DNA from 2 places in the Henriciella sp. AS95 genome. Region 1 is predicted to be linked to the other one. Evidence: predicted binding sites of a transcription regulator. Region 1 holds the regulator's gene; the other holds the start of a gene.
What was found. Region 1 encodes HrcA, which represses chaperone genes, less so after heat shock. Its sites were predicted from a motif close to GTTAGCANTCNNCNNNGNNGANTGCTAAC; they were not measured.
Positions count from the first base shown of each region.

Region 2: groES (co-chaperone GroES) is a predicted target of HrcA. The motif match lies at 8,313-8,341, and genes of this name have one in related genera.

Region 1 is NZ_JBBMQM010000001.1:3,320,774-3,332,272, forward strand. Features, by position in the region: gene dnaK (molecular chaperone DnaK) at 16-1,929, opposite strand; gene WNY37_RS15875 (OmpA family protein) at 2,262-3,248, shown strand; gene WNY37_RS15880 (hypothetical protein) at 3,278-3,718, opposite strand; gene WNY37_RS15885 (hypothetical protein) at 3,715-4,743, opposite strand; gene WNY37_RS15890 (nucleotide exchange factor GrpE) at 4,841-5,440, opposite strand; gene hrcA (heat-inducible transcriptional repressor HrcA) at 5,455-6,534, opposite strand; gene WNY37_RS15900 (MFS transporter) at 6,588-8,021, shown strand; gene rph (ribonuclease PH) at 8,018-8,743, shown strand; gene WNY37_RS15910 (hypothetical protein) at 8,824-9,303, shown strand; gene WNY37_RS15915 (group III truncated hemoglobin) at 9,332-9,790, opposite strand; gene WNY37_RS15920 (CreA family protein) at 9,839-10,348, opposite strand; gene WNY37_RS15925 (GIY-YIG nuclease family protein) at 10,515-10,787, opposite strand; gene WNY37_RS15930 (helix-turn-helix transcriptional regulator) at 10,830-11,075, opposite strand; gene WNY37_RS15935 (DUF2975 domain-containing protein) at 11,092-11,499, opposite strand, start outside.
Region 2 is NZ_JBBMQM010000001.1:2,499,312-2,510,810, forward strand. Features, by position in the region: gene WNY37_RS12335 (MlaE family lipid ABC transporter permease subunit) at 1-896, opposite strand, end outside; gene dgcA (N-acetyl-D-Glu racemase DgcA) at 999-1,976, shown strand; gene WNY37_RS12345 (hypothetical protein) at 1,973-2,386, opposite strand; gene WNY37_RS12350 (phosphotransferase family protein) at 2,383-3,429, opposite strand; gene WNY37_RS12355 (FAD-dependent oxidoreductase) at 3,426-4,520, opposite strand; gene WNY37_RS12360 (hypothetical protein) at 4,504-5,601, opposite strand; gene WNY37_RS12365 (PaaI family thioesterase) at 5,712-6,131, shown strand; gene WNY37_RS12370 (DUF423 domain-containing protein) at 6,136-6,486, shown strand; gene WNY37_RS12375 (SDR family oxidoreductase) at 6,584-7,354, shown strand; gene WNY37_RS12380 (tRNA-binding protein) at 7,357-7,728, shown strand; gene WNY37_RS12385 (PaaI family thioesterase) at 7,725-8,210, shown strand; gene groES (co-chaperone GroES) at 8,390-8,680, shown strand; gene groL (chaperonin GroEL) at 8,735-10,381, shown strand; gene WNY37_RS12400 (hypothetical protein) at 10,570-11,109, shown strand; gene WNY37_RS12405 (CoA transferase subunit A) at 11,352-11,499, shown strand, end outside.

The DNA of each region.
Region 1 (11,499 bases):
TTACGCTACGAAGCTCTAGGCCGACTTGCGGTCGTCGTCCACTTCTTCAAAGTCAGCATCGACGACATCGTCATCACCGTCAGCGGCTGCATCGGCTTTCGCGTCTGACTCAGCCGAATCGGCCTGCTGGCTCGCATAAATGGCTTCGCCGAGCTTCATGGCTGCCGTCATCAGAGCCTGATGCTTGGCCTGGATGTCGGCAAGATCTTCGCCTTCCGCAGCCTTTTTAAGCTCTTCAGACGCTTTCTCGATCTCGGCCTTCACCTCTGCGTCGACCTTGTCGCCATGCTCGGAGAGCTGCTTCTCGGTCTGATGAGCGAGGGCCTCTGCACCATTCTTGGCTTCCACCAGTTCGCGGCGCTTCTTGTCAGCCTCTGCGTTGGACTCGGCGTCCTTCATCATGTTCTTGATTTCATCGTCAGAGAGGCCGCCATTCGCCTGAATGGTGATCTTCTGCTCTTTATTGGTCGCCTTGTCCTTGGCGCTGACCGACACGATGCCGTTGGCGTCAATGTCGAAGGTCACTTCAATCTGCGGGACACCGCGCGGTGCTGGCGGAATGCCTTCCAGATTGAACTGGCCGAGGATCTTGTTGTCGGCCGCCATCTCGCGCTCACCCTGGAAGACGCGGATCGTCACGGCCGGCTGATTGTCTTCAGCGGTCGAGAAGGTCTGACCCTTCTTCGTCGGGATTGTCGTGTTGCGGTCGATCAGACGTGTGAACACACCGCCGAGCGTCTCGATACCGAGCGACAGAGGCGTCACGTCGAGCAGGACAACGTCTTTCACGTCGCCTTGCAGCACGCCGCCCTGGATCGCAGCACCGATGGCCACAACCTCATCCGGGTTCACGCCCTTGTGCGGCTCCTTGCCGAAGAAATCCTTCACGGCAGACTGAACAGCCGGCATGCGGGTCATGCCGCCAACGAGAACGACTTCGTCAATCTCGGAGGTCGACTTACCAGCATCGGCAAGCGCTTTCTTACAAGGATCGATGGTGCGCTTCACAAGGTCCTCGACGAGGCTCTCGAATTTCGCACGGCTGAGCTTGATGTTCAGGTGTTTCGGGCCGGTCTGGTCAGCCGTAATGAACGGCAGGTTCACTTCGTACTGGCTGGCAGATGACAGCTCTTTCTTGGCTTTCTCGGCTTCTTCCTTCAGGCGCTGCAGGGCGAGCTTGTCTTTCGACAGGTCGATGCCCTGGTCCTTTTTGAACTCGGTCACGAGGAAGTCGACGATGCGAAGGTCGAAGTCTTCACCGCCGAGGAAGGTGTCGCCATTGGTCGAAAGCACTTCAAAGACACCATCACCGATTTCGAGGATGGACACGTCGAACGTACCACCACCGAGGTCATAGACGGCGATCGTCTTGTTGGTGTCCTTGTCGAGGCCATAGGCCAGCGCAGCGGCCGTCGGCTCGTTGATGATGCGGAGCACTTCGAGGCCCGCAATCTTGCCGGCATCCTTGGTCGCCTGACGCTGGGCGTCGTTGAAGTAGGCCGGAACGGTAATCACGGCCTGCGTGACCTCGTCGCCGAGATAGGCTTCAGCGGTCTCTTTCATCTTGGTCAGGATGAAAGCGGAGATTTCCTGCGGCGCGTATTCCTTGTCGCGGCCTTTGACCCAGGCGTCGCCATTATTGCCCTTCACGATCTCGAAGGGCGAGATTTCCTTGTCCTTCTGCGCGGTCGGGTCATCGAACTGACGGCCGATCAGGCGCTTGATCGCATAGAACGTAAAGTCCGGGTTGGTGACGGCCTGACGGCGCGCCGGCATACCGATGAGGCGTTCGCCGCCTTCGGTGAAGGCCACAACAGACGGGGTCGTGCGTGCGCCTTCGGAGTTTTCGATGACCTTGGCTTCTCCGCCATCCATGACGGCCACACAACTATTGGTGGTGCCGAGGTCGATACCAATGATTTTTCCCATTTTTATCACTCTCTTGTTTTAGCCGCCGCCGCTTCGCTCTTGGGGCCTGTCGGGCAGCGCCCTGAAACGGCAGCTCTTGGATTGTGAACTGTGCGCCTGCAGGGGCAGACGCGTCTTACTGCTGCGATATGGGAAGGCGATGCGCAGGCTCAAGAGGCTGGCTCACATTTCGGTGAGGTCACTGCGTGAAATCGCTGTAATTCCAGTGTGCAATAAGGACTCGTCCCTATCGGCCGCTCGGTCAGGTCAACACCACGAGTTTTTATGGCCTCACCTATGGTCATAAACCGTTAACCATACTTATATGGGCGCCAGTTCTGTGGGAGGACGCAATGATCAAGCTTTTTCGCGCTGCCATTCTGGCAGCTTCAGTCGCTATAACGCCAGCCATCACGGTCGCTCAGGATATTGACGGCGCCGTCGAACATCCAATGTTCGAGCGCTATCCAGGCCAGGTGATCGCCTGGCAGCACATCGAGAATTACCAGCCCTATACGGTGCCGGTCGGACCGGTGACCGGCTACCGGCGCATCGACGACCTCATCGAGACCGAAGGCCGGCTGACGCGCACCTTCTACAAATATGAAGGGACCGACCGCACCTGGTCTGAAATCTACAAGAACTATCTCGATGCGCTGGAAGCTGAGGACTTCGAGATTCTCGGCAAGGGCATGTCGGCGGACCGGCGCGGCAGTGATGTCGGCTCGCGCACCTGGCAGGAGGTGTATTTTATCCTCGATCCCCTGAGCAAGGGCGGCGAAGCCAACACGATGAAGGCCGGCACATCGACCTCCGGCGGGGCTGGCAGCATCGTCGCGAAGAAGGACCGCGCCGAAGGGACCGCCTATGTCGTGATCACGGTAGAACAGCATGCTGAGGCGTATGTCGGCACACTGATCGACATCGTGGAAGTCGAAGCGGCCGAGACAGGTCTGGTCGTTGTCGATGCCGAAGCCATGGGCTCTGACATTGAGGAATATGGCCGGGTCGTGCTCGACGGCATCGTCTTCGATTTCGACAAGGCAACCCTGAAAGCCGAATCCAAACCGGCTCTCGACGCCATCGCGCAATATCTCAATGCCAATCCGGACAAGAGCTTCTACGTCGTCGGCCACACCGACTCCAAAGGGACGTTTGCCTATAACAGCAAACTCTCCTCAGACCGCGCCATGGCCGTCGCAGACGCCCTCAAACAGGACTATGACATCGCCTCTGACCGCCTCGAGCCCCACGGCGTCGGCCCGCTGTCTCCGGTTTTCTCCAACTCCGGCGACGCCGGCAGAGAGAAGAACAGACGTGTGGAACTGGTGGAGCGGTAGGCAGACCAACTCGCGAAGGAACTAGCTGATCAAACGGATTGTGCGCCAATCTCAGCGCCAATTGGCTTCCACTCAAGAACGCCGTACCGGATGATCAGGTAGCCCCAGAGCATTGACGGAATTCCGCAGACGAGCGCTTCAACCCATGCCTGTGGCAGCAGGATGAGCAGCCCAAGGCTGAATACGACAATCATTAGGAAAGCGCCGCCCACCCACAGCGAAAATGTAAGCAGCCGCAGCTCAGTCGCTTGCATGACGGGCGAGGATATGAGGCGGCAAAACAGGACAGTGCCGTACATGATGCTTGGCGGCAGGATCAGCCAGGCGAGCTGCGATCTATCTAGGTCGGTGATCTGCAGCGCCTCTGCCAGAGCCGGCAGTGGATTGAGCGGACCGATCGCAAACCAGGCGAGCATCAGCATCAGAAAGCGGTACTTCCGGGTCCGCAGCATCGGCGCAGTCTCGGTCATGATACGGACACCGCTTCGCTGTCGGAGGGGTCTGCCGATTTGTCCGAACCATCTTTCCAGCCGTATACGAAGAACCGTGTGATGAGGATCCCGACAAGCGACGCGGCCAGAATTGGAAGGCCGCCAAACGCCCCTGCGAAAAAGGCCAGAAATGCCACGCCATCGCTGACGCTACCGAAACGGATCAGACTTGTCAGAGCCGCGCCGCATAATACGGCGACCGGAAAGAAGCCGACCGCAACGACCAGTCCCTTTGCCAGCATTATCCAGAAATTGCTGACCCGCGGCCCAAGCCAGGAATAAAAGACTGCATATGCCACCAGATAGGCCGCCAAAACGCCTATCGCTGTCGTACTGCCCGCTCGACCGATGCCCAACGTGTCGCGTCCGTCCGCCATCACAAGAAGCACACCGAAGCTGAAAAGCGTTACAGGATTGGCGACACAGGAGAGCACTGCCGCAGGAAGCACCGTTGTATCAGGATCGCGGAACAGGCCTGCGGCCTGATTCGAAGTCGTAAGTTTTTCTGTCGCCCCAGGCTCCTCCGCGTCGAAGATCCGGAAATAGGCTGAAGCGCAATAGAGAAGGCTCGCTGTGAAAAGCACCATCACAATCGTTGTGATCGGGAGCATCCAGTACTGGCGAAAAATGAACCCGTCAAAGATTCGGTCCAATGGTATGCCGCGAAAAGCCGCGCGGCTCCCACGCAGCACAACACTCAATGGTAGCAAAACCAGATCAGTGATCAGCGTCGCCAAGAATCTGTACGTGATCGGTGCGGTCAGGGCGGCGATCCATACGAAACGCAGACTGCCGCCAAACCGCCGGCCGATCCAGACGAGCGCCATGCTCCAGATCAGCGCCACAAACGCTCTGTTCGCGAGTATTTCCAGATAAGGCATAATCAGGAAAACCCGCCGAAAGCGAATTGCGCTGTAAATCTCTCCAAAAGCCAGCATCGCAAGCGCGATGATGACCGCCGAATAAAACAGTCGACGTCTGGTTTTAGCCTTCGAAACTGACATGAGGCTTCGCTCCGCTCGCGCAGAACTCGCCTAGCCAGTTTCCATCAACAAACCGCTAAAATTTAAGGTTGATTTATGCGCCAGCCGACGCAGCAGCCTAGTTCGTCTTGCCCGCGCTCACCGCAACCATCGCCGCTCTCAGCGTCCGTTCGCCGATCTTCCAGCCAGACTGGAAGGTTTCCGCGATCGTGCCGGCGGCGTGCTCGGACGGGATCTGGCTGACCGCCTGGTGCATGTTCGGGTCGAAGGTCGCACCCGGCGCTGCATCGATCGCCGTCACGCCGTGGCGTGCGAGCACTGTGTGCAGCTCCTTCTGCGTCATCTCGATGCCGCCGAGCAGGTTCTGTCCGGCCTCCGTCAGCGCCTCGCGCTCATCATCCGGCAGGGCGCCGAGTGCCCGTGCAAGATTGTCGGACACGTTCAGCAGGTCTGCGGCAAACTTCTCAACGGCATAGACGCGCGCATCAGCGACTTCCTTGGCAGCGCGCTTGCGGACGTTTTCAGCCTCGGCGAGCGTGCGCAACAACTGGTCCTTTGCGATGGCAACCTCGCCTTCGAGTTCGGCCATACGCGTTTCAATCTCAGCCGCTGCGTCTTCTGCAGTCGCGGCCTCTTCCAGCGCTTCGGATTCAGGAGACCCCGCATCCAGCGTCTCGGTTTCTACAGCCTCTGGCGGTCTTTTCTGGTCATCACTCATAGTTATTCACTCTTCTAGCTCTGTTGCCGCTCGCCAAGAATCTGCCCGACCACACGCGCCGTATAATCCACCATCGGAATAACACGGGCATAATTGAGACGGGTCGGACCGATCACGCCGAGCGCGCCAATAACCTGTCTTGATGCGTTCATATAGGGAGCAACAATCAGGCTTGAACCCGACAACGGAAAAAGCCTGTTCTCCGAACCGATAAAAAGCCTGACGCCTTCAGCTTCCCGCGTTGAATCCAGAACGTCCAGCATACTCTGCTGGCGTTCCAATATGTCGAACAGCTGGCGCACCTGTTCCATGTTCTCGGCCGCCTGCGCATCGGCCAGAAGGTTTGCGCGGCCATGCACGATCAGCGCTCGCTCCTCACCAGGCACCTGCCCGCCCCATTCGGCGAGGCCCTGCTCGACAAGACTTGTCGCCGCCTGGTCCAGCTGCGCGCGCCGCTCACTGATTTCTTCGCGAACCGCCTGCGCGGCCTCGCGAAGCGTGCGGCCTTTCATACGGGCGGCGAGGTAATTACCAGCCTCGATGAGCGTCGTTGCCGGCAGCCCGGGAGGGATTTTGACCAGCCGGTTCTCTACATCGCCCGCTTCATCAACAAGAATGCACAGGGCCTCGCCTGTCGCTAGCGGCACAAACTCGACATGACGGACCGGCCGTTCCCGCGTTGGCGAAGACACAAGCCCTGCCCCGCCCGCTAGCCCCGACAGCAAGGATGACGCCTCTTTCAGCACGCCCTGCATATCGCGGCCACTGGCGCGCAGCCGATCCTCAATCTCGGACCGGTCAGCCTCCGTCGGCTCACCCATTTCAAGAAAGCCATCCACAAACAGCCTGAGCCCGATATGGGTCGGCATCCGCCCGGCTGAAATGTGCGGACTATCGAGAAGCCCCAGATCGGTGAGGTCCGACATCACATTGCGGATCGAAGCCGGTGACAGGCCAATCGTCCCCTTTGACAGCGTACGGGACCCGACCGGCTCACCGGTCTGCAGATACGTCTCCACAATCTCGCGAAAGATCAGCCGCGAGCGTGCATCAAGGCTTTGCAGAAGGCCGGTGTGGGGGGCTTTATCGCTCATCTCGCGGGAATCAATATGGATTGCAATCTATAGTTTCAATAGGGCGTTTTTACTTGGACCAAGCGTGGAAATCAGCTTGTCTGGACTATATGACGACCGTGCCAGCAAAACTGCCCCTTTCGCAAGTCATCGCATACGGTTCAGTCGGAATTCCATTCGGGGCCGTCAGCCTTCCGATGGCGGTGTTCATCGCGCCTTTCTATGCCGAACAGATGGGGCTCGGCACCGCGCTCGTTGGCCTGATCTTCATGCTGCTGCGCTTCTGGGACCTGGTGTCGGACCCTGTCATGGGCTGGCTGGTCGATACCAAACCGACGCGCTCCGGCAAGGTGAAGCACTGGCTCATCCTGGCCGTTCCCATTGTCCTGCCCGCCGTCTGGCTCATCTATAATCCGGTCGGCCCACCCGTCTCGCCGCTCTATCTCGCCGCCGTGATGTTCTTCTTCTACATCGGCGCGACCATGATCCTCACGCCTCATCAGGCCTGGGCGCCTTACATCGCGACCTCCTATGATGAGCGCTCCCGTCTCTTCATGTGGCGAGAGCTTTTCACCGTCGGCACCATGCTGGTCATGCTGGCGCTACCGACCATCCTGGCGCGCGCAGGCGATGTATCCCGCGCCGAGCAGATTTCGGTGATGGGCTGGTTCCTGGTCATTGCCCTACCCATCACGATCACGCTGGCCGTGTGGCGCGTGCCGGATGCCAAGGTCGACGCCGATGCCCCCAAGGCCGATTTCAGCCCCCGCGCGATCATGACCGCCCTGCGACAGCAATCTCTGTGGCGGCTGCTGCTGGCGGAAATCTGCATCGGCATCGCCATCGCCGGAACCGCCGGCACATTCCTCTTTGCGGCAGAGTGGGGATTTGGCGTCATCGACCTCGCCCCCCTCGTCCTCATGTGCCACTTCATTGCAGGCTTCGCAGCCATGCCCTTCTGGGTGTGGGTGTCGAAGCGCTCCGAGAAATACATCGCCGTGCGCACCGTCTGCCTGTGGTCTGCGGCCACATTCAGCCTGTATCTCGTTTTCGCGCTGATGGGAGGCGGTCTGATCCCGCTCGTCTTTGCGGTGGTCGTTTCGGGCCTCGGCTATGGGTCGCCCTTCATCCTGCTACGCTCCATGATGGCAGACCTGGTCGAGGCCGAGCAGGTGCGCGGCGGGCAGAACCGGGCCGGGCTCTACTATTCGATGATGTCGACCGCCTACAAGATCGGCGCGAGCTTCGCGATCGGCATCCCCTACATCCTGCTGGGCCTCGTTGTCGGCTTTGTCCCCGGCGGCGAGAACTCCGACGGCGCAGTGCTCGGGCTGATGCTCGTCTTCGTCGGTGTCCCGGTTATTGCCTATACGCTCGCCGCGCTGCTGATCTGGACCTTCGACATCACCCGGACCGAACAGGCAAAATCAGCTGCAGCCATAAATGCGGGTGGACAAGGCACTCTGGAATCGCTTCACCCCCCGGTGAGAAAAGGAGATGCCCCATGACGACACTCGTGCGCCCATCCGGCCGCGCTGCTGACCAGCTTCGCGATATTGTGCTTGAGACCAATGTGACCCGCTACGCCGAAGGCTCCTGCCTGGCGAAGTTTGGCCATACCCATGTTTTGTGCACCGCCAGCTGGCAGGACAATGTCCCGCCATGGCTGCGCGGACAGGGTAAGGGCTGGGTCACCGGCGAGTATGGCATGCTGCCCCGCGCCACACACACACGCGGCCGCCGCGAAGCCACGGCCGGCAAGCAGTCTGGCCGCACGCAGGAAATCCAGCGCCTGATCGGCCGCTCGCTGCGCTCTGTCGTCGATCTCACGGCCCTTGGAGAGAACCAGCTCACCATCGACTGCGACGTCATCCAGGCCGATGGCGGCACGCGTACGGCCTCGATCACAGGCGGCTTTGTCGCCATGGCGCTGGCGCTGAAATACATGCGCGAAGAAGGCGTCATCAAGACCGACCCGATCCAGAAACAGGCCGCGGCCATCTCGGTCGGCCTTTTCAAGGACCACCCGGTCCTCGACCTCGACTACCCCGAAGACTCCGGCGGCGAAGGCGACATGAATGTCGTGATGAGCTCAGATGGCGGCTTCATTGAGATCCAGGGCACCGGCGAAGAACGCCCGATGACGCGGCCCGAAGTCGAGGAACTGCTGAAGCTCGCTGAAAAAGGCTGCAACGAGTTGTTCGAAGCGCAGAAAAAGGCAATCGGCTAGTCCCGCCACTCGACTTATGCACCCATACGGCCCTACCTTAGCGTTAGCTCACCACGAAGCCGTAGGACGCCAACATTCACATGACCGAATGGAGATTTAGATTTCGTTCAGCGCCCTTCGCCGTGATTGCCTGGATCATGGCTGGCCCGCTGACGCCAATTTACTCGGTGTGGATCCTTTGGCTTAGCAAAGAGTATGGCTTTTCCTCCCCTGAAGATTGGGAATATGTCCGTAGTTTTTGGTATATAACTGGCTTGCCCAGCACGATTGCTGTCAGTCTGGGCTATTTCCTGTTTCTGCAATTACAAACCAAGACGCAGAGGAAAACCGCTCAAATCGTGATCGTGTCCGCAATAGTCGTTTGGCTTGGCACGATCGCATGCGTGTTGTTTCAAACGTCTCCTGATGCCTCATTTTTCTTCGAGCAGGGCTTGGTATTTGCATTTCTCTCCGTCGTTCCCGCAGGCTGGATGACGTTCGTGTCGTGGACTGTTGTCAGAGCTGTTGGGTTGAGCCCGATAAAACCGGAGCTCGGTCCGGAAGAACTCAAAGAGGCATAGGCGTCGAGCCTGCTAGCGTGCGCCGCAGCTATTCGGTCACCGGCCGGTTAACACTGCCCCCGAAGCTCTCCAGCCCGTACATGGCAAGCTGCAGGCTCTGCGCGATCCGTTCGGCCCGCTGCATGAAATAGTCCACCGTCTCCTCGCCGGGCGCGATCTCTTCCAGCGTCCGGCGAAAAAGCCCAAGCCATAGCCCGAAATCCTCGCGGCTTATGCCGTCCAGCTTCATATGCGCCGGCACCGGCTTTCCGGAATAGCGTCCGGCATTCAGTGCGACCGACGCCCAGAAATCCTTCAGCTTGGCCAGGTGTTCGGGCCAGTCATCCACCTCGCCATTGAAGATCGGCCCGAGACGCGGATGCGCCCGAATCCGTGCATAGAAGGTCTCGACCAGCAATGAGATGAAAGCGTCGTCTATGCCGAGACGCGCAGCATTCTCCTGAATGGCGCGGCGGCGCTCCTCGGCGGAACGGACTTGGTATGTCATGTCACGCCCTTGGGCGAAGGGCAGCCAGAGGTCGATACGCACATACCCCTAATCGCGCGGCTCCGGCTTCTCGCGCCCTTCCCATGTCACCTCGCCGTCCCAAAGCGATATGGTCGACAGGCTCATCTTGGCTGAGCCATCGACAGGTTTGCGTGAGAACGAGACGTACATCATCGAATCGCTGGCCGGATCGTAGATGCGGCGCACGGCAAGCTGCTTGAAGATCAGCGAACGACCCCGGTCCCAGACTTCCTCGCCGGAGCGATCAAGATCGATCTTTCCGATGACAACCGGCCCTGTCCGCACGCACGAAATCGAAGAGTTTGACGGGTCCTCGAACCAGTTACCCTTGCCGATCCGGTCCCAGACGCCGCGGTCGAAATAGGCGATGTGGCAGGTAATGCCCCGCACTTTCGGATCGGCCAGCCGGTCAATCTTGATCTCATTGCCAAGCCAGTCATTCTTGAACTCACCCGCCTCGCGGTCACTGCCCGTGCAGGCGGCGAGCGATAACGCGTAGAGCAAGGCAATCGAACAGCCTGAGACTGATTTTTTCATTCGCTTCGTATCTCCAAGGCTTGGCTTCGTGTGTGTTCAACGAAGTACCAAGCCGACGGTTGCTTCCCCACGGCTTGTCCGTGGGGCCCATCATCGAATCTAACACAATAAGCGGTGGCAGGAGATGGGTGCCACGGACAAGCCGTGGCAAGGCGCATAACACGTTTCACCTGAATGGAAGCGTCATCGTCAGGTCCTTCCAGTCAGGATTAGCCTCTTCGATCAGATTGATTTTCCATTGGCGCGGCCAGGTCTTGATCCTGCGCTCGCGATGATTGGCTTCGGCAATGCCATCATGAAATTCGCACCAGACGAGCTTGTGACAACCATACTTCGCAGTGAAAGCCGACCCATGCCCCGACTTATGCTGGCCAATCCGTGTCCATAGGTCAGACGTCGATCCGGTGTAGATCGTCCCGTTCTTACGATTCGCCATCATGTATGTGGCTACGAGGTCGAAGCGCGCCACCCGTGAACCACGCTAAGCCGCCGCTTCATCATCCTTCGCCGCTGTCCCGTCTTCTTCTTCATCGAAGACGAGAATGTCACCTGGCTGGCAATCGAGCTCGCGGCAGAGCGATTCCAGTGTGGAGAAACGGACGGCTTTTGCCTTGCCGGTTTTCAGAATGGAGAGGTTCGCGAGCGTTACGCCTACACGGTCTGACAGCTCGGTCAGGGACATGCGCCGCTCCAGGAGAACGCGGTCGAGAGTTACACGAATGGCCATATCTGTTCTCGGCCTCCTAAATCGTCATCTTCTCTTCCTCACGCAGGCGGCTTCCTTCTCGGAAGACCTGCGCCAGGATGAAAAGCGCTACCACTGCAGCCCATGCTGCAAGGTTTATGCTCAGCCGCACGGGCTGGTCGGAGCCAAGATCCACAAATGCATTGAGCAGAATAACTGTTACGTACCGCCCCAGTTCCACCGCGCCGATGGCGACCGCGATACGGGTCAGGCGCGGGCCATTGTCGGGCACAAACGGGTCCCCGTCGGCGAGCGTGTTCAGGATCGCCTTGAGCTGCATGCAGACATAGATGATGCCTGGCGCAAATACGACGAGTCCTGCAAGGCCCGCTACGAATTGACCGGGTTTCACATCCTCGACATAGGTCTCCATGCCGGGCACTTTCACCGCGCCGCCATTCAGGCT
Region 2 (11,499 bases), 820 kb from region 1:
ACCGTGGGATTAATGTCCAGAGCGAGCCAGCTGACAACGGCGCCGCCGCCTATCCCGAACAGAATTGCGACCAGTGTGAGGACCGGCGTCATGATCAGCATGGCGTAGGCGCGCGGCACGACAAGCACGTCCATCGGGTCGAGGCCGAGCGTTGTCATCGCATCGACTTCCTGGCGCATGCGCATAGCGCCGATCTGCGCGGTAAAGGCTGAATTGGTCCGCCCGGCGAGAATGACCGCCGTCAGGACCACGCCGAACTCACGCAGGACGGCGAAGCCTACAAGTTCGACGGTGAAGATGGTCGCGCCGAAGGCTTCTAGTGTGGTCGCTCCGATGAACGCGATCACCATGCCAACGAAGAAAGAGAGAAAGGCGACAATCGGGACGGCATCCAGACCAGATTCTTCCATCACGGCGACCAATGCCGTCCAGCGCATCTTCGTCGGCCGCACCAACATTTTCAGCATGGAAACAATGGTCTCGCCAAGAAACGCCAGCGTGTCGACCGCCTCGTTTGCGAAGCTCGCCACTGTACGTCCGGTCCGCTCCAGAAGATCTATGAAACCATGCGGATTGGATTGCGGTTTTTCGTGCTCCGGCTTGGGGCGCAAGGCGCGTGCCTGCTCGAGCAATTCTGTAACCTGTTCGCTCGCGCCTCTCGGTTCAACCGAGTTGGCACCGGCTTTAGCTGCTACAGTGTCAATCAGGTAGGCGCCCGCCGTATCGAGCCGGCCGACCTCATTGACGTCGACCTCAAGGCCGGTGACACTGCCGAAATCCTGCGATGCCAGATCACGCTGGACATCGCCAAGCGTATGCACTGTCCAGTCGCCTTTCAGCGTCAGGACAGCACGGTCGCCGTCGATTTCATATGCGTACTCTGGGTCGGATGACATAAATGGCTTGAGGTCTACTTGGCGTTTACCTTAACAGGCGAGTTTTAATTTTGCCGCATGGCATCGTGTGAAATTCAATAGAAATCAGGTACCTTTGGGGCGATGACGACACTTTCTCTCCAGAAAATTTCTTCGCCTCTCGGCCGCAGCTTCTCGATCTCAAGAGGGTCGAAGCTATCGGCGGAAACGATTGTGGTTACGCTCGAACGAGACGGAAAGCGTGGGCGCGGCGAATGTGTTCCCTATGGGAGATACGGCGAGACGGTTGCGTCCGTCGCCGCCGAAATTGAAAGCCAACAGGTTAAGATCGAGTCTGGTCTGGACCGCGAGACGCTGCAAGACGAGATGAAACCGGGCGCGGCGCGATGTGCAATCGACTGCGCCTTCTGGGACCTGGAAGCCAAGATCGTGGGCAAACCTGTCTGGGAGCTGGCTGACCTGCCTGAACCGCAACCGTTACAAACCGCTGTTACGATCGTGCTGGACAGTCCCGAAGCCATGGCGCGCGCTGCGAAGATGACGGATGGACGTCTGCTCAAACTCAAACTCGGCGGACGTGAAGACATGAACCGCGTTGAAGCTGTTCGCTCGGCGCGGCCCGACGCGAAACTCATCCTTGATGCCAATGAAGCGCTCGATGGCAGCGTGTTTCCGGACATTGTCAGACGCGCTGCGAAACTCGGCGTCATCATGATCGAACAGCCTTTCCCGGATGGCGATGACGCGCTTCTCATGCGGCGTCCGCCGGAAGTTGCGATCTGCGCCGATGAAAGCGCCCACACAAGCAAGGACGTGCAGGATCTCGCCCGGCGCTATGATGTGGTGAATGTCAAACTGGACAAGACCGGCGGCCTCACGGAAGGGCTGGCCATGGTTCGTGAAGCCAAAGCCGCTGGCATGGGCGTGATGGTCGGGTGCATGGTCGCCGGATCAATCAGCATGGCGCCGGCCGTGTTGCTCGGTGGCCTTGCTGATGCCGTCGATCTCGACGGACCGCTCTGGCTCGCCAAAGATGTCCCGAATGGCCTCAAATACGTTGATGGCCGTGTCCATCCCCCCAAACCGGAGTTGTGGGGCTAATCTTCAAATCGTGGCGGCGCAGGCATACGGGCCGCGCTGGTCGCCACAAGATGCGCCCAGATTTGAGTGTTGAGCGTGCTGGCGGATTCATCGTCGCGTCCCTCAAGGCCAGACTGAAGCTCAATCAGCTTCTCAGCCAGTACATTCCGCGTGGCCGTAAGGTCATCGATTTTCAGCGATGGTGCCTCTGGGGTGTCATCGTCCACTCCGCCCGCTTCCAGCAGCGTCCGCAAGCCAGCTATTTCGTTTACCAACAGGTCAGCCTGCTTGTTCCAAAGGTCCCCGGCCATACTCGCCAGGACCCCTGACATGGCGGCGTGACCGCTGGCATAGCTGCCCTCCAGGCGCGGCGCGACGTCGGTCGCCAGCGTTGCGCCGATGCGCTTCAGGATCATCGCAATGTCGCTCAAATCGCCACTCCATTTTTCGCCGCCAGGCGGTGGGCGAGCATCAGCTCATGGGCACAATGGGTAAACCAGCCTGAAAAAGCGAGGATGGGATCATCATTCCTGGCGTCGGCGAAAGCCCTTGCCGAGCTGATCCAGATTCCAAGGCCCTTGAGATGGGCAAAAAGACTCCACCATTCAAATGCGGCCGGATCAAACTTACATCCGGATGCATCCTGCCAGATGGCAATTGCTTCTGGCCACGGCAGCAGACCAGCAGCACGCTCGGTGTCATTGCCGCACCAAAGCAAGTCTGTCGCCCATGCGAGGTCTTCGTACGGGTCGCCTAAATGGGCCATCTCCCAATCCAGGATGGCAGTGATGTGCCCTTCCCCGTCCTGTAGGTAATTGCCCGTCCTGTAGTCGCCGTGCACCAGAGACAACTTTTGCGCTGCAGGCGGCGGATTGGCCCGCAGATAACGGATCGCCGCTTCAGCGACGGGCTGAGGCTCGCGGGCATTTTCGCGGATTTCCTTGGCCCAGTAATCCAGCTCTCTTTTCCAACATGCATCGGGCGCAGGGGTGTCGATCTCCCGACAGATCGGCGCGGCTTCAATATCAAGAGACGCAATGGCGCCCAGATATCGAAAGAAATCACGGCCAAGCGCCGCACCATGCGGATCTGCCTCTTCGATCTTGAACGGATTGAGCGGCGTTCCGCCCTCAAGGCGTCCCATGACAAAAAAGGGCGCGCCAAGCACATCGGAGTCGGTTTCCAGGAATAGTGCTTCGGGCACCGGAATGTCGGCTTTGCCAAAGGCCGACCGTATAGCAGCAAATTCGACGCGGCGTTCGGTATCAATCAAGCTGTCCGGCGGATCACGCCGCAGGATGACGCCTTTGACCTTTGGCCCTGTCGCGTCTTCATAAGCGATGTCTATGGAATAGGTCTGGCGGCTCGCGCCACCGTGAATGCGGTTGATTGCCGTCACACGAAGATTGCGCGCGCCCGGGATCTGACCTTCTGCGTAGGCGGCGAATTTCGCGGCAAGATCCTGCTCTGTCATGCGGCCACCTTCATCGACACGATACGCCGGGCGCGCTCGGCCAGTTTTCCATGTTGATAAAGAAGACGTTGTGTTTCAGTCGGATCAGGCTCCAACGACCACACATCCCGTCGGCGAGACCCGCCGAGCACGATGCTTGTTTCGCGCGGGAACATGTAAAGCTGTCCGTCTCCAGCGTGCGCAACGTAGGAATAGTCGATCTCAGGCTGTGGATGCAGACGGACCAGCTGTCCCCAAACCGGGTGCACCGCTTCGTCACCAAACAGCGCACCTGCCCCCAGGCCGGTACAATTTACGATGACCGGCTGGCTAAGCGCACTCAATTCTGTCGGGCTCTCAAACCGCTTGGTGTAGAATATCGCGCCCAGATCCCGCGCCTGCTTCATGAGATATGGCAGGTAGAGGCTCATATCGATCATTGTTGGATGCGTGACCGAATTGAACGGGCAGCCGAACAGCGTCTTCTCGCCCGGTTCAGCCTGGTCTTGCCGACGTCGCTGAAGATAATGATGTCTGACCCGCGTTACGCCTGTTCCAGGCTGGTTTTCGTATTGGTCGAAACCCGTCCGTGCGAGTGCATTCACCCGCGCAACCGTGTCGATCGGAACATCGCCATAGGACGCCGCTGTCAGGATCAGCGCCCCTGCCACATTAGATGTCACGTATGGGTGGAACTTGTCGGCATAGACCGTCACGCGCTTGCCCATCCGCGACAGGATGAGCGCCGTTGTCAGGCCTTGCGCGCCCGCACCGACAATAGCAACGTCGTCGGCCCCAGTGTGCGCAACCAGTTCAGACGCCAATGTCCCGCAGCCCCAGGACAAGGTGACCCCATCGCCTTCATGGCCGTAATTGTGGACCAAAATCTTGTCGCCGAATGGCTCAGCTTCCAGCCTGAAACCACCATCGCGGCCGGGACGAAGCCCGACCACAATTTCCTTGATCCGCTCTGGCCGCACATCGACCGGGTAAAACGGCGCCGCGCTGGCTTCATAGCCGGAAATCGTCGGGCGTCCGGTGGTCGTACAAGCGGCGAGAAGGCCGCCTGACAGGCCAAGAAGAACGCCGCGCCGGTCAAGCATCAAGGACATCCTTCCATCCTGATGGCTCATGGGGGCCGATGAAGAGCTGTTCCAGGGCCCCTATACCTTCTGACGAAAGTCCGCCTGGGCCTTCGTGACGAACCTTGCTGATCGCCTGGACATGAAGATTATCTGGCTGGTTCCATGGCATGACGTCCGGTTTGAAGTCTTCTCGCTCGATTGCGTATTCGCCCTTGTAGACGCCATGAGCCCATTGCGGATGGCCGTAGCCGAGGCCCTTCATCTGGAAAGTCGCGATGGGTTCATAATGGACCTTGTGCTCGCGCCCATGCCCATCGGTAACAGCCAGCGTTCCCTTCCGGACGCGGCGCGTGCCCACGTCGTACTCGGCGGTGAATTTCGGCGCATCAAGATGAAGAAGGCTGTCAGCATCCGCCCCATCCATTGCGAGAACCGAGCGCGTATTCCAGCTGTCGCCCTTTTCGTCTTCGTTCACATGGAAGTAAAGCGACAGGCTCGGGAAGTTCAACGGCGTCCACACCCAGTAAAACTGGAAGGGCTTCTCTGGAATGACCGGTTGTGCGTCCTGTGCGCCGATCGGGCGAATGCCCCAACTGCGATCTCGCGTCCCGTAATAGCTGTCGACATCAATCCGTTCGCCATCGATTTCGATCCAGCCGGTCCAGCGGCCATTCTGCGTCATCCGGGTCACGTCCATCACGGTGCGCGAGCCATTGCGCCGTTGGAAACGCGGCTCCTCGACCGGGAAGTGGCGGCCCTCAAAAGTGAGTTCTGCCGAAATGCCTTCAGCCTCGTCGAGGGTGATCTTCACCGAATGAAGCGGTTGAAGCACGTCGATCTTCATCGGCCCGACGCGAACATCCATCCGCTCATGGTTCATGATGCGCGACAGGTGCACGGACGTCTGGACGCCATCTTTCAGGACGGAGAATGCGCCGTCCATGATATTGAGATGAGGATAGACACCGAAGGACGCGCCGAAAAAGACCGATCCGTCTTTCGAATAGCCATTGAAGAAGTAGCGGTCATAGAAATTCCGGTCAGTGCCCGCGACCCAGACGGGCTCTGGCGTCTGGTGGATCGGGTATTCGTCGCCCCAGGTGAGCATGTATGGCTTTCCTCTCTCTGCGTGACCTCTTGGCGGGCCCCGTCATGGTCCTAGAGTGTCGGATAGAAGAGGCCGGATCAATCTCCGGCGCGCGGAAAAGGATAAAGTCGATGACATCAAAGGTGAGCGTCGATGAAGCGAATGCATTTTTGGACGAGGCGTTCAACAGCGCGCAGAACCGGTCGACCGTCATTGCGATGGAGGATAGTCGGGCAATTTTGCGTATGAAGGCCGGTCCCGAGCAGTTGCGCCCCGGGAATTACATTTCTGGTCCCACACAGATGGCGATGGCCGATAGCGTCGCCTATTTCGCAATCTTTACCAAGCTCGGCATCGTGCCCATGGCTGTGACGAGCAATCTCTCGATCAATTTTCTTCGTCCCTGCATTGGCGAGGCCGTGATCGCCGACGGTCGGCTGATGAAGCTCGGTCGCACACTTGCCGTCATCGAAGTGGACATTCGCGCCGAAGGCTCCGACAAGACGTCCAGTCACGCCATCGTGACCTATTCAATTCCGCAGGAGGGCTGAGCAGATGCAGGCAACTATCGGAGCAATTCTCGGCTTCACCGGAGTCGCCCTCGGTGCGTTTGGTGCGCATGGCATGTCGGGTCGTTTCACGCCGGAAACGCGCGGCTGGTGGGAAACCGCGACGCTTTACCTTCTCGTCCACGCTGTCGCAGTGTTTGCTGCAGGCCTCAGCGGTCGCACCGGCCTCTTCTCCACAGGTGGCTGGGTGATGGTGATCGGCGCGCTCATCTTTTCCGGAACGCTTTATTCCATGGCCCTCGGCGCGCCTCGCTGGTTCGGCGCAATCACGCCGCTTGGAGGGCTTGCTCTTCTTGCCGGCTGGGCGCTCTTTGCCTTCGCTGCCCTGCGCAGCTGAAATTTCCATCTCAACCCGGTTCGCGGGGATTGGCAGCACGCGCGTTTTGAATATGGTGCGGCGAGAAACTGCACATGTGAAATAAACGGAGGACCTCATGGCCAGTCTTTTCGATCTATCGGGAAAAGTTGCTGTCATTACCGGCTCATCACGCGGCATCGGTAAATCCATCGCCGAAGAGATGGCAGAGCAAGGCGCCAAGGTCGTGATCTCTTCGCGCAAACCCGGTCCGTGCCAGGACGTCGCCAAGGAAATCAATGACAAGCATGGCGATGGCACCGCGATTTCCGTCCCGGCGAACATCTCGTCAAAGGAAGAGCTTCAGACGCTTGTCGACGAGACACGCAAGGCCTTCGACAAGATCGACATTCTGGTCTGCAATGCGGCCTCCAACCCCTATTACGGTCCGATGGAAGAGATCGAGGACGAAAAGTTCGAGAAGATCCTGCAGAACAACATCATCTCCAATCACTGGCTGATCCAGATGGTCGCCCCGGAGATGAAGGAGCGCAAGGACGGCGCCATCGTCATCATCTCATCAATTGGTGGTCTGAAAGGCTCGCCCGTTATCGGCGCTTACAACATCTCAAAGGCGGCAGACTTTCAGCTCGCCCGCAACTACGCCATCGAGCTTGGCCCGCACAATATTCGTGTGAACTGCGTCGCCCCCGGCCTTATCAAGACAGATTTTGCACGCGCCCTCTGGGAGAATCCGGAGAATGTGAAACGCATCGAAGGCGGCACCCCGATGCGCCGCATCGGCGACCCGGTTGATATTGCCGGGGCGGCGATCTTTCTTGCATCCGACGCTGGCAAATACATGGCCGGCCAGATGATCGTGGTCGATGGCGGATCGGTGATCGTTTAGACATGCACAAGGTTGACCTGCCCGGTAATCCGCCAGAAGCGGAAACCGATTTTGATACTTTCCGGAAGCTCGACATTCGTGTCGGTACTGTGCTCGAGGCGGCACCGCTGGAGGGCGCGCGCAAGCCGGCGATCCGCCTTCTCATCGACTTCGGACCCGGCGTTGGAGAGAAGAAGTCGTCCGCCCAGATCACCGAACACTATGACCCGGACCAGTTGATCGGTCGGCAGGTCATGGCCGTCGTCAACTTCCCGCCTCGCCAGATTGGCAAGTTCATGTCGCAGGTTCTGACGCTTGGTTTCCCTGATGATCGCGGCGCCATCGTCCTTGGCGGCACCGACAGTCCCGTGCCCAATGGAGCGCGCCTTGTATGACTGTTGAGTACAATCCAGACGATTTCTCCCCACTCTTTCAGGGCTTTCTTGGCGGCGTCACATCCGGCAACTGGTCGCAAAAGCCGAAAGGGCTTCAGAAACTCGGCATCATGCCGGAGCATTGGCTGAAGAAGATCGAGCCAGGATATGTCCACTATATCTGGCCGAATGATGGCTCCCACGACGTTCAGCCTGAGCGCGCCTTCGGCGGCTGGGTCGGCGCCTTGTCGGACCATGTCGTCTCCATCTGCATGTTCTCGGCCCTCAAGGATGGCGAAGCCTTCACCACGCAGGATTTGCAAATCAAGTTTTTCCGCCCGGTCTCGCATGGCGACATCACCATCGAAGCGAACGTCATCAATCGGTCTCGAACAACCGGTTATGTCGAAGCCGAATGGCGAAATGCCGACGGAAAACTCGCGGCCAAAGTACTTGCCTGGAAAGCCATTCGAACCATCGAGGCCATTCACGCACAGCGCTAAGACCGGCATGAGCGGCGGCACCCTGCCCGACGATGCGCACTGGCGACAATTTCACATTTTGAAGTGTTGACGCGGGCACTGCACACCCCTACCTGAGCCCTCGTTAGCACTCTCCTGACTTGAGTGCTAATCGAGCGAACACATTGCCCGACCGGGCAAACGAAAAGGTAAGAGAGAAAATGAAATTCCGTCCTCTGCACGACCGCGTTCTCGTGAAGCGCGTTGAAGAAGAAGCAAAAACCTCCGGCGGCATCATCATCCCCGACACCGCCAAGGAAAAGCCGCAGGAAGGCGAAGTTGTCGCTGTCGGCACCGGCGCACGCGGCGATGACAATGAAGTCGTCCCAATGGACGTCAAGGCGGGCGACCGCATCCTGTTCGGCAAATGGTCGGGCACCGAAGTGAAAGTCGACGGCCAGGACCTCCTGATCATGAAGGAAAGCGACATTCTCGGCGTCATCGAGAAGTAAGCTTTACCACTCCCCAAATCCCTGAACACGAAATTCTGGAAGGAAGACAGCAACATGGCTGCTAAACACGTAAAATTCGGCTCCGAAGCACGCGAACGCATGCTCAAGGGCGTCGATACGCTTGCAAACGCCGTAAAAGTCACGCTCGGCCCGAAAGGCCGCAACGTGGTTATCGAGAAATCCTTCGGCGCACCACGCACCACGAAGGACGGCGTCACCGTAGCAAAAGAGATCGAGCTTGAAGACAAGTTCGAGAATATGGGCGCACAGATGCTGCGCGAAGTTGCCTCCAAGGCAAACGACGTCGCAGGTGACGGCACGACGACTGCAACGGTCCTCGCCCAGTCGATCGTTCGCGAAGGCATGAAGCGCGTCGCCGCCGGCATGAACCCGATGGACCTGAAGCGCGGTATCGACAAAGCCGTTCTGGAAGTCACGTCCGATCTCGCGCATCACTCGCGCAAGGTCAAAGAGAACTCCGAGATCTCGCAAGTCGGTTCAATCTCCGCCAATGGCGACAAGGAAATCGGCGACATGATTGCCAAGGCCATGGAAAAGGTCGGCAATGAAGGCGTCATCACGGTAGAGGAAGCCAAATCCCTCGAAACCGAACTCGATGTCGTTGAAGGCATGCAGTTCGACCGTGGTTACCTGTCCCCATACTTTGTGACCAATCCGGACAAGATGTCTGTCGAACTCGAAGATCCATTCATCCTGCTGCACGAGAAGAAACTCTCCTCGCTCCAGCCGATGCTTCCGATCCTCGAAGCTGTCGTTCAGTCCCAGCGTCCACTGCTCATCATCGCTGAAGATGTCGACGGTGAAGCGCTCGCAACGCTCGTCGTGAACAAGCTACGCGGTGGCCTCAAGGTTGCTGCTGTGAAGGCACCTGGCTTCGGCGATCGCCGCAAAGCCATGCTGCAGGACATCGCAGTTCTCACAGGCGGCCAGGTCATCTCCGAAGACCTCGGCATCAAGCTCGAGAACGTTGCCCTCGACATGCTTGGCACGGCCAAGAAAGTCGAAATCGACAAGGACAACACGACCATCGTCGACGGTGCTGGCACCAAGGACGAGATCGAAGCCCGCGTCGGCCAGATCAAGAAGCAGATCGAAGACACCTCTTCCGACTATGACCGTGAGAAACTGCAAGAGCGTCTGGCGAAACTCGCTGGCGGCGTTGCCGTGATCAAGGTCGGCGGTGCGACCGAAGTCGAAGTGAAAGAGCGCAAGGACCGCGTCGACGATGCGCTGAACGCAACGCGTGCAGCTGTCGAAGAAGGCGTGATCCCTGGCGGCGGCGTTGCCCTCCTCCGCGCAGCACAGCACATCGACACCAAAGGCGAGAACACCGACGAGCAAGCCGGTGTGGACATTGTCCGCCGTGCCCTCGAAGCTCCGATCCGTCAGATCGTCAACAATGCTGGCCTCGAAGGCTCGGTGGTTGTTGCGAACATCCTGGCCCAAAAAGATCGCGGCTACGGCTTCAACGCCCAGACCGAAGAGTATGGCGACATGTACAAGATGGGTATCATCGACCCAGCGAAAGTCGTGCGCTCTGCCCTGCAGAACGCCGCGTCGGTTGCTGGCCTTCTCATCACGACGGAAGCCGGCATTGCCGAAGCTCCGAAGAAAGAAGGCGACGCCCCTGCAATGCCTGATATGGGCGGCATGGGTGGAATGGGCGGCATGGGCTTCTAAGCTCAGCAACCACATCCAGATAAGGAAAGGGCGGCACCTTGTGTGCCGCCCTTTTTCTTTGTCATCGAGGCTAAAACGATGCTTGCCCGATCCACGTTTTCAATGATGCTCCAGCCATGCGAATAATGTATCGCAGGAACGCTACGAAATGATTCGCTGGCCCCTGACGTTCAATTGAAAGGCTGACAATGTCCGATATCATTTTTTACGCTGCTGCCGGCGTTGTGGCGATGTTGCTCATTTTCGGCATACGCTGGATTGCCGCCAAACAGGGCGCAGGCGCCAAGGCCAAGGCCACCTCGGAAATGGAAGCAGCCACGGGACGGTCACCCGACTTCGTCCACGCTTATGGCGCGACCGGCATCGGACTGGACTTCGATGACCGCAAACTGATCGTCCATGACCGCAAGACCGGACTGGACATCCGCTCATTCGATGACGTCGGCACCTGGTTTGTCGGGACGATATCTCAGGAGCTATTATCGCCGCAAACGGCCCACGCGATGTCCGGCGCGAGCGACGATTCCCAGATAAGTGCGCGCATAACGCATACAAAATACGTCATTATCTGTGATCACGACAGCAATCGCATCTGTCAGGTCGGGATCATTGAGCGCTCTGCAGAGGACGCGCTCAGCGATGCGCTTGAACGCGCTTTCCCCGGAAAACGTAATGACGAAGCGATCGGCGCGAAGGACATGTCGGACCTTATGCGCGGCAAGCGCTAGACGAGGTTCGAGCGCCTTCGAGGTCTTGGCGACCTAAATGCGCCTGCTTTAAGCTCCGTTGTCGGACACTCAACGGCTCTGAATGATGTGACATCTGCTCCTCGGGCAACGACGCTGGTCGCCCGGCTTCAGACCTTTTTTCGCGCAAAGCTTGCCGTGCGATAAGCAGATCGAATGTGTTCAATCTGTCTGCACGCAAGTGTCCCTTGCGCCCTGCGCTGGCCATGCTTTAACACCTCGTCATGAGCAAGATTTACAAAGACGCAGCCGCCGCTCTCGACGGCGTTCTGTTTGATGGCATGACAATCGCTGCAGGCGGTTTCGGCCTTTGCGGCATCCCTGAGCTTTCCATCGCCGCGATCCGCGAGGCCGGCACCAAGGATTTGACCG